DNA from 2 places in the Streptomyces sp. NPDC059169 genome. Region 1 is predicted to be linked to the other one. Evidence: riboswitches for the same ligand, from Rfam matches in the RefSeq annotation. Region 1 holds a riboswitch; the other holds the start of a gene.

Region 1 (4,248 bases):
TGAGCAGGGCGAACATCGCGGCGGCGTTGGCCTGGGCGCCCGAGTGCGGCTGCACGTTGGCGTGCTCGGCGCCGAACAGCTCCTTGATGCGGTCGATCGCGATCTGCTCGACCACGTCGACGTGCTCGCAGCCGCCGTAGTAGCGGCGGCCCGGGTAGCCCTCGGCGTACTTGTTGGTGAGGACGGAGCCCTGGGCCTCCATGACCGCGACCGGAGCGAAGTTCTCCGAAGCGATCATCTCCAGGGTGGACTGCTGACGGTGGAGCTCGGCGTCGACGGCGGCGGCGACGTCCGGGTCGAGCTCGTGGAGAGGGGTGTTGAGAAGCGACATCACGCGATCCCTTTGCCTGTGGTCGTGGGTCAGCCGGCGAAGTCGGTGTACTCGTCGGCGGAGAGCAGGTCCTTCGGCTCCTCCGCGACCCGCACCTTGAACAGCCAGCCGCCCTCGAACGGGGCGGTGTTCACCAGCGACGGGTCGTCCACGACGTCCTGGTTGGCCTCGACGACCTCGCCGGAAACCGGGGAGTACAGATCGCTGACCGACTTGGTCGACTCCAGCTCACCGCAGGTCTCGCCCGCGGTCACGGTGTCACCGACCTCGGGGAGCTGGACGTACACGACGTCGCCCAGGGCGTTCGCCGCGTGCTCCGTGATGCCGATCGTCGACACGCCGTCCTCGGCGGCCGAGAGCCACTCGTGCTCCTTGCTGTAACGCAGCTGCTGGGGGTTGCTCATGACCTGAATTCTCCTGTATGCGGGGGAGTGCTGTGCACGTGAGGGGGTTCTGGCAGGTCCGGGACCCGGAGGCACCGGACCCGGCACTACTTCTGGCGCTTGTAGAAGGGCAGCGCCACGACCTCGTACGGCTCATGGGTACCGCGGACGTCGACGCCGACGCCCGCCGTACCGGGTTCGGCGTGGGCCGCGTCCACGTACGCCATGGCGATCGGCTTGCCGAGCGTCGGGGACGGGGCGCCCGACGTGACCTCGCCGATCACCTGACCGCCGGACACGACGGACATGCCCGCACGGGGCACTCTGCGGCCTTCGGCAACGAGGCCGACGAGCTTGCGGGGCGGGTTGGCCGCGGCGCGCTCGGCGGCGACCTCCAGGGCCCCGCGCCCCACGAAGTCCCCCTCCTTCTCGAACTTCACGACCCGGCCGAGACCCGCGTCGAAGGGAGTGAGGGCGGTGGTCAGCTCGTGTCCGTAGAGCGGCATGCCCGCTTCCAGGCGCAGCGTGTCGCGGCAGGACAGACCGCACGGGATCAGGCCCACGCCCTCGCCCGCATCGGTCAGGGCCTGCCACAGCTTCTCCGCGTCGCCCGGGGCGACGAAGAGTTCGAAGCCGTCTTCACCGGTGTAGCCGGTGCGGGCGATGAGCGCCGGGACGCCGGCGACGGTGCCCGGCAGGCCGGCGTAGTACTTGAGGCCGTCCAGGTCGGCGTCGGTGAGCGACGCGAGGATGCCGGGGGACTCGGGGCCCTGCACGGCGATCAGCGCGTACGCGTCGCGGTCGTCGCGGACCTCCGCGTCGAAGCCCTCGGAGCGGGCCACCAGGGCGTCGAGGACCACCTGCGCGTTGGACGCGTTGGCGACGACCATGTACTCCGTGTCGCCGAGGCGGTACACGATCAGGTCGTCGAGGATTCCACCGTCCTCCTGACAGATCATGGTGTATCGGGCGCGGCCCGCGGCCACGGCACCGATGTTGCCGACCAGCGCGTGGTCCAACAGGGCGGCCGCCTGCGGGCCGGTCACGGTGATCTCACCCATGTGGGAGAGGTCGAAGAGTCCGGCCCTGCTCCGTACGGCGTTGTGCTCGTCGCGCTCGCTGGAATACCGCAGGGGCATGTCCCAGCCGGCGAAGTCGGTCATGTTCGCGCCCAGCGAGCGATGCACGGCATCGAGGGCGGTGAGACGGAGGGTGGTGCTCATGTGATGGGGCTCCCAGGGCATGACTGGCGAGGACGATCCTCCCCATCTGTCATCGAAACCTGAGAGGTTCATCACGACCACACGGAGCGCGGTCACGACTTGCACCTTGGGTGGAGCCACGGCGTGCGGCCCGCTTTTCAGATCTGCCTCATCGCGCGCGGTACGGGGCCTGAGAGATTCAAGGGAGGTACTTGCTCCTTCGGCGCCCGGCCCACACTGTGGCCGGGACTCTCCCGCGCGGATTCAAGCGGCCGGTATGCAGTTGGCGCGCACATCATTGCACGGGTGCCCTCATCGGCAAATCACTTGTGGGGCATTACCTTTTCTTTAAGCTTCTTGGGCAGGGTTCCGGAGACCTGACAGGGGGAGAGTGATGGCGTTGCAGCGGTCCGGTGCATGCGTGACGACTGCCGGCGCGACGGCCCGCCCGGGCCTGCCCGCCCGGAGGTTCCTCGGCGCGTCGGCGTCCCCGCCCGTCGTCCGCGATCTGCGGGAGCGAGCCGGGCGGAGCCCGCACAGCCTGCTCTTCGCGTCCGGGGACGTGGTGGTGATTTCCGGACTGCCCGGCAGCGGCAAGTCCACGCTGATCCGACGCGCGGTCCGGGGCGGCGGGATCGACTCGCAGAACACCCGGGAGCGCTGGGACCTGCGGATGCCGCGGATGCTGCCGTACGCCGTGTACCGCCCGCTGGTGCGCATCGCGCACTACGCCGGCCTGCGGGCCGCCCTGCGTTCCGGCGCCGGCGTGATCGTGCATGACTGCGGCACCCAGTCCTGGGTGCGGCACTGGCTGGCCCGCAAGGCGCGCCGTCGTGGCCGCGCCCTCCACCTGGTGGTGCTGGACGTCGCCCCCGACGTGGCACTCGCGGGACAGCAGGAGCGCGGCCGCGGGGTCTCGGGGTACGCATTCGCCCGGCACCGCCGTGCGGTGCGAAGGCTGGTCCGCGACGCGGAGCGCGGACGGCTCCCCGCCGGCAGTGCCTCCGCGGTCCTGCTGGACCGGGACGCGGCGACGTCACTGACGCGGATCGGCTTCCGGGGCCGCTGAGGTCCTCGGGCGCGGTGCCGGCCCCCGCGCCCGAGCGCGGGAGCCCTTCCGGGGCGTACGGCCCGGCACCGCGCGGTCGGAACGGGCGGACCGCGGGCCGGTGCCGCCGCGCCGCGGCATCCGAACGCCGGGCGGCGGCGGGACGCAGGTGGGGCGTCTCGCCGGTCGCGGCGCCCCTGCACGGTCGACGGGTGCCCCCGGGCAGGACGGGAGCGGTCGGAACGGGTGCAGGGACGGTCGGAGCACGTCAGCGGCCCCGACAGTCGGGATCCACCGGTCCGGACGGCGATCGCCAGGAGGTTCCTCCGCCGGGGCTCCGCGAACGCGCGGACCGGGCGGCCGTCCTCCGGCGGTGCTGGCGCTACCCTGCTTTTCGCAGGACGATGCGGCCGGGACGCGGCCGGACGGGGAAGCGGGGAACGCAGTGGACACGACTTGGCCCGCCAACGAGCTCGAAGAGGTGCTGGCCGCTTCGGTGGGGAACGCCACGGCGGGCGGTCGCCTGATCGAGGTGCTGGGCCGCAGCGCCGTATGGGTGCCGCTGCCCAACGGAGGCGGTCCGGACAGCCCCAGCCTGGACCTGCCGACCCTGGAGGTCGACGGTGCGCCGTACGTGCCCGTCTTCAGCTCCCACGAGCAGTTCGTGCTCTGCATGGGCGACCAGATGTCCCACGCCGAGGCCCCCGCGATCGATTTCGCCCGGGGGTTGCCCCCGCAGCTCGGCATCGCCGTGAACCCGGGCGGAGCCGTCGGCGTACCGCTGCCGCCGCCGGCCGTCGCGGAGCTGTGCCGGTTCGGACGCACCCCGCTGGACGGGCCCGCCAGTGGCGGACGGGTGCGGCTCTTCGAGCCGGACTGGCAGGAGGAGCCCGTCGACTTCCTCGCGGCTGCGGCCGGCGAGTTCGAGTCGACCCGTGTCGTCCAGACCGCACGGCGGGTGCTGGCCAGCATCGAAGGGGACGACCCGGTGCTGTTCGTCGGTGTCCAGTTGTCCTCCTTCGAGGGCCACGACCGCACCGCCCCCATGGACGCGCTGGGACGGGCGCTCGGCAGGGTCGCGGTGAAATGGCCGGTCAACCTGGTCCTGCTGGACGTCGCCCAGGACCCGGTCGGCGACTGGATGCTCAACCGGGTCCGGCCCTTCTACGCCCGGCAGTACCCCTAGTCGTCAAGTCGGTGTCGGTACGGCCGCTTAAGCTGGTTTGATGACGTGGCCCCCGCACCCGTGTGCAGGAGGCGCCCCCACGCCGGAGGCTTCGGGGG
Region 2 (4,248 bases), on a different contig from region 1:
CTGGTGGAGCCGCTTAGCCTGGACGAGGCCTTCGTGGACCTCGAGGCAGGGGGGACGGCCCGTGACGCCCGTTCGGCGCGTCAGGCCGGTGAGCGGCTGCGCAGGGACCTCGTCGAAGCCACGGGGCTGACTGGTTCGGTGGGTCTGGCGGGCTCCAAGATGCTGGCCAAGATCGCCTCTGAGCAGGCCAAGCCGGACGGTCTGGTCCTCATCGAGCCCGGGACCGAACGGGAACTGCTCGCCCCCATGCCGGTGCGGACGCTGCCGGGCGTGGGTCCGGCGACGGGGGAGCACCTGCGGCGGGCGGGTATGACCACGGTCGCCGACGTGGCCGAAGCCGGCGAGGACGAGCTCGTGCGGCTGCTCGGCAGGGCGCACGGGGCGGCGCTGTACCGGATGGCCATGGGGTATGACGACCGTCCCGTCGTCGCCGACCGCGACGCCAAGTCGGTGTCGGTCGAGGACACCTTCGCCGTGGACCTGCACGACCGGCTGCGCATCCGCATGGAGGTGGAGCGGCTCGCCGAGCGCTGCGTGCGGCGGCTGCGCGGGTCGGGGCACTCGGGCCGCACCATCGTGCTGAAGGTGCGTCGCTTCGACTTCTCGACGCTCACGCGGTCCGAGACGCTGCGGGGCCCGACGGACGAGCCGGCGGTGGTACGGGAGGCCGCGGCCCGGCTGCTGGAGACGGTGGACACGACGGGTGGCGTCCGGCTGCTGGGGGTCGGGGTGACCGGCCTCGCCGACTACACCCAGGAGGACCTGTTCGCGCAGGCCGCTGCAGGTGAGCAGGGTGCCGGTGCAGCGGTGGTCGAGGGCGCGGATCCGCTGCAGGAGCGCGAGGAACCGCAGCAAGAGGAACAGCCGACCCCGTCCGAGCGGCGCTGGGACGCGGGGCAGGACGTGCAGCACGCCCGGTACGGGGCGGGATGGGTGCAGGGCAGCGGCCTGGGGCGGGTCACCGTCCGTTTCGAGGAGCCGTGGTCCGTCGCACCGGGGAGGGTGCGGACGTTCCCCGTCGACGACGCGGAACTCCGGCCGTCGGAACCGCTTCCCCTGGTCCGCCCGGGGACGGGGAGGGCGGCTCAGTCGTCGTCGCCTGCCAGCCGCCCGAAGTCCCGGTCGCCGGACGTTCCCGCGGACGGGGCGGGGCCGCTGGAGTCGTCACGGTCCGAGGTATCACGGCCGGAGGGGGAGGGCGGTGCGGCAGCCGGTTTCTCCGGGGGGACCGGCAGATCGAGACCGTAGTGGTGGTAGAGCTGCAGTTCCTGCTCGGGGGAGAGATGGCGCCCGACGCCGAAGTCGGGGGCGTCCTTGATCAGGGCACGCTCGAAGGGGACGTGGAGGCCGTCCCCTTCGAGTTCGCTCGGTTCCAGGGGCACGAACGCGTCCCGGCTGAACAGCCCTGTGCGCACCGCGGCCCACTCCGGCACCCCCGTCGCGTCGTCGAGGTACACCTCGTCCACGGTCCCGATCTTGGTTCCATTGCGGTCGAAGGCCTTGCGGCCTATCAGACTGCGCGGATCGATGTCGGTGTGCACGGTCCCTCCAAGACGTCGCAAGGCCCTTAGCACTACGAAAGTGCACAACTGAGGCGTCGGCCACTCGACGCTTCCGCCCCAGACCTCGCTGGTACGCTGGCAATCGGCTGTTGACCCCGTGCGGGAGAGTGCTCCGGTGGAACGCCGGAGACGCCGAAGGAGCAAATCCTCCCCGGAATCTCTCAGGCCCCTGTACCGCACGGACGAGGTCACTCTGGAAAGCAGGGCGGGCGTTTGACGGCATCCGCTCTCACCGACGGTGAAAGCCGGGCCGCCCCAGGGCGCTCCGGTGAAGCTCTCAGGTTGAGATGACAGAGGGGGAGGCCGTCCGGGCACCCGCGCCGTGGTGCCCCTCGCAGGTCGCAATGACCAGGAGGCCTCCGCAATGACCGCCAACCGCATTCCGCTCTCCCAGCTGGAGCGAGGCACCCCCTTCGAGCAGCGCCACATCGGCCCCGACGCCGGGGCCCAGGCGAAGATGCTGGCACAGGTCGGCTACGGCTCGCTGGACGAGCTGACCGCAGCCGCCGTACCGGACGTGATCAAGAGCGCCGAGGCGCTGGGGCTGCCCGGAGCCCGCACGGAGGCCGAGGTCCTGGCGGAGCTCCGCAGCCTGGCGGACCGCAACCAGGTGCTCGCCCCCATGATCGGCCTGGGCTACTACGGCACCTTCACCCCGCCGGTCATCCTGCGCAACGTCATGGAGAACCCGGCGTGGTACACCGCGTACACGCCGTACCAGCCCGAGATCTCACAGGGCCGGCTGGAGGCGCTCCTCAACTTCCAGACGATGGTCGCCGACCTCACCGGTCTGCCGACCTCGGGCGCCTCGCTGCTCGACGAGGGCACCGCCGCCGCCGAGGCCATGTCGCTGTCCCGCCGGGTCGGCAAGGTCAAGGGCGGAGTCTTCCTGATCGATGCCGACGCCCTGCCGCAGACCGTCGCCGTGATCGAGACCCGCGCCGAGCCGACGGGCGTCACGGTGGTCGTGGCGGACCTCAGCGCGGGCATCCCCGCCGAGATCGCCGAGCGCGGGGTGTTCGGCGTCCTGCTGCAGTACCCGGGCGCCTCCGGTGCCGTCCGCGACATCAAGCCGGTCATCGACCAGGCCCACGACCTCGGCGCGATCGTCACCGTCGCAGCCGACCTGCTGGCGTTGACCCTGCTCACCTCGCCCGGCGAGTTGGGTGCCGACATCGCGGTCGGCACGACCCAGCGCTTCGGCGTCCCGATGGGCTTCGGCGGCCCGCACGCCGGCTACATGGCGGTCCAGGCGAAGCACGCCCGCAGCCTGCCCGGCCGCCTCGTCGGCGTCTCCGTCGATGCCGACGGCAACAAGGCCTACCGCCTGGCCCTGCAGACCCGCGAACAGCACATCCGCCGCGAGAAGGCCACGAGCAACATCTGTACCGCGCAGGTGCTGCTGGCCGTCATGGCGGGGATGTACGCCGTCTACCACGGCCCGGACGGGCTGCGGACCATCGCCGAGCGCACGCACCGCTACGCCACGGTCCTCGCCGCGGGGCTGCGCGCCCAGGGCGTCGAGCTCGTCCACGGGGCCTACTTCGACACCCTGACGGTCCGGGTGCCCGGACGGGCCGCCCAGGTCGTCGCCGCAGCCCGCGAGAACGGGGTCAACCTGCACCTCGTCGACGCCGACCACGTGTCGGTCTCCTGCGATGAGACCACCGGTCGCGCCCAGCTGACGTCGGTGTGGTCCGCCTTCGGAGTGGAGGGCGACGTCGAGGCCCTCGACGCGACCGCCGAGGACACGCTCCCGGCCGCCCTGCTGCGCACCAGCGACTACCTCGCCCACCCGGTGTTCCACGCGCACCGCTCCGAGACTGCGATGCTGCGCTACCTCCGCAGGCTCGCCGACCGCGACTACGCGCTGGACCGCGGAATGATCCCGCTCGGCTCCTGCACGATGAAGCTGAACGCGACAACCGAGATGGAGCCGGTCACCTGGCCCGAGTTCGGCCAGGTCCACCCGTTCGCCCCCGTGGAGCAGGCCCAGGGCTACCTGACCCTCATCCGCGAGCTGGAGGAGCGCCTGGCCGAGGTCACCGGTTACGACAAGGTCTCCATCCAGCCGAACGCCGGATCCCAGGGCGAGCTCGCCGGACTGCTCGCCGTGCGTGCCTACCACAGGGCCAACGGCGACGCGCAGCGCATCGTCTGCCTGATCCCCTCGTCGGCGCACGGCACCAACGCGGCGAGCGCCGTGATGGCGGGGATGAAGGTCGTGGTCGTCAAGACCGCCGATGACGGGGAGATCGACGTCGAGGACCTGGGCGCCAAGATCGAGCAGTACCGGGACGAGCTGTCCGTGCTGATGATCACGTATCCGTCGACCCACGGCGTGTTCGAAGAGCACGTCGCCGACATCTGCGCCCAGGTGCACGAGGCAGGCGGCCAGGTGTACGTCGACGGTGCCAACCTCAACGCGCTGGTGGGCCTGGCCAAGCCCGGCAAGTTCGGCGGAGACGTCTCGCACCTCAACCTGCACAAGACCTTCTGCATCCCGCATGGCGGTGGTGGCCCCGGTGTCGGTCCGGTCGGCGTCCGCGAGCACCTCGCCCCGTACCTGCCGAACCACCCGCTCCAGCCGACCGCGGGCCCGGAGACGGGCGTGGGTCCGATCTCGGCCGCTCCGTGGGGTTCCGCCGGCATCCTGCCGATCTCCTGGGCGTACGTCCGGCTCATG

The links. A riboswitch is a leader RNA that binds a small molecule or an ion and turns the genes downstream of it on or off. The one in region 1 is predicted to bind glycine.
Region 2: another riboswitch for glycine. It lies ahead of gcvP (aminomethyl-transferring glycine dehydrogenase); the one in region 1 lies ahead of gcvT (glycine cleavage system aminomethyltransferase GcvT).

What each region holds. Positions count from the first base shown of each region.
Region 1 is NZ_JBHZCF010000006.1:167,903-172,150, forward strand. It holds gene glyA (serine hydroxymethyltransferase) at 1-331, opposite strand, end outside; gene gcvH (glycine cleavage system protein GcvH) at 361-735, opposite strand; gene gcvT (glycine cleavage system aminomethyltransferase GcvT) at 822-1,937, opposite strand; glycine riboswitch at 2,086-2,183, opposite strand; gene ACFXOM_RS13515 (AAA family ATPase) at 2,311-2,985, shown strand; gene ACFXOM_RS13520 (enhanced serine sensitivity protein SseB) at 3,410-4,150, shown strand.
Region 2 is NZ_JBHZCF010000025.1:9,287-13,534, forward strand. It holds gene ACFXOM_RS32760 (DNA polymerase IV) at 1-1,248, shown strand, start outside; partial or broken gene ACFXOM_RS32765 (PRC-barrel domain-containing protein) at 1,395-1,574, opposite strand; glycine riboswitch at 1,653-1,749, shown strand; gene gcvP (aminomethyl-transferring glycine dehydrogenase) at 1,927-4,248, shown strand, end outside.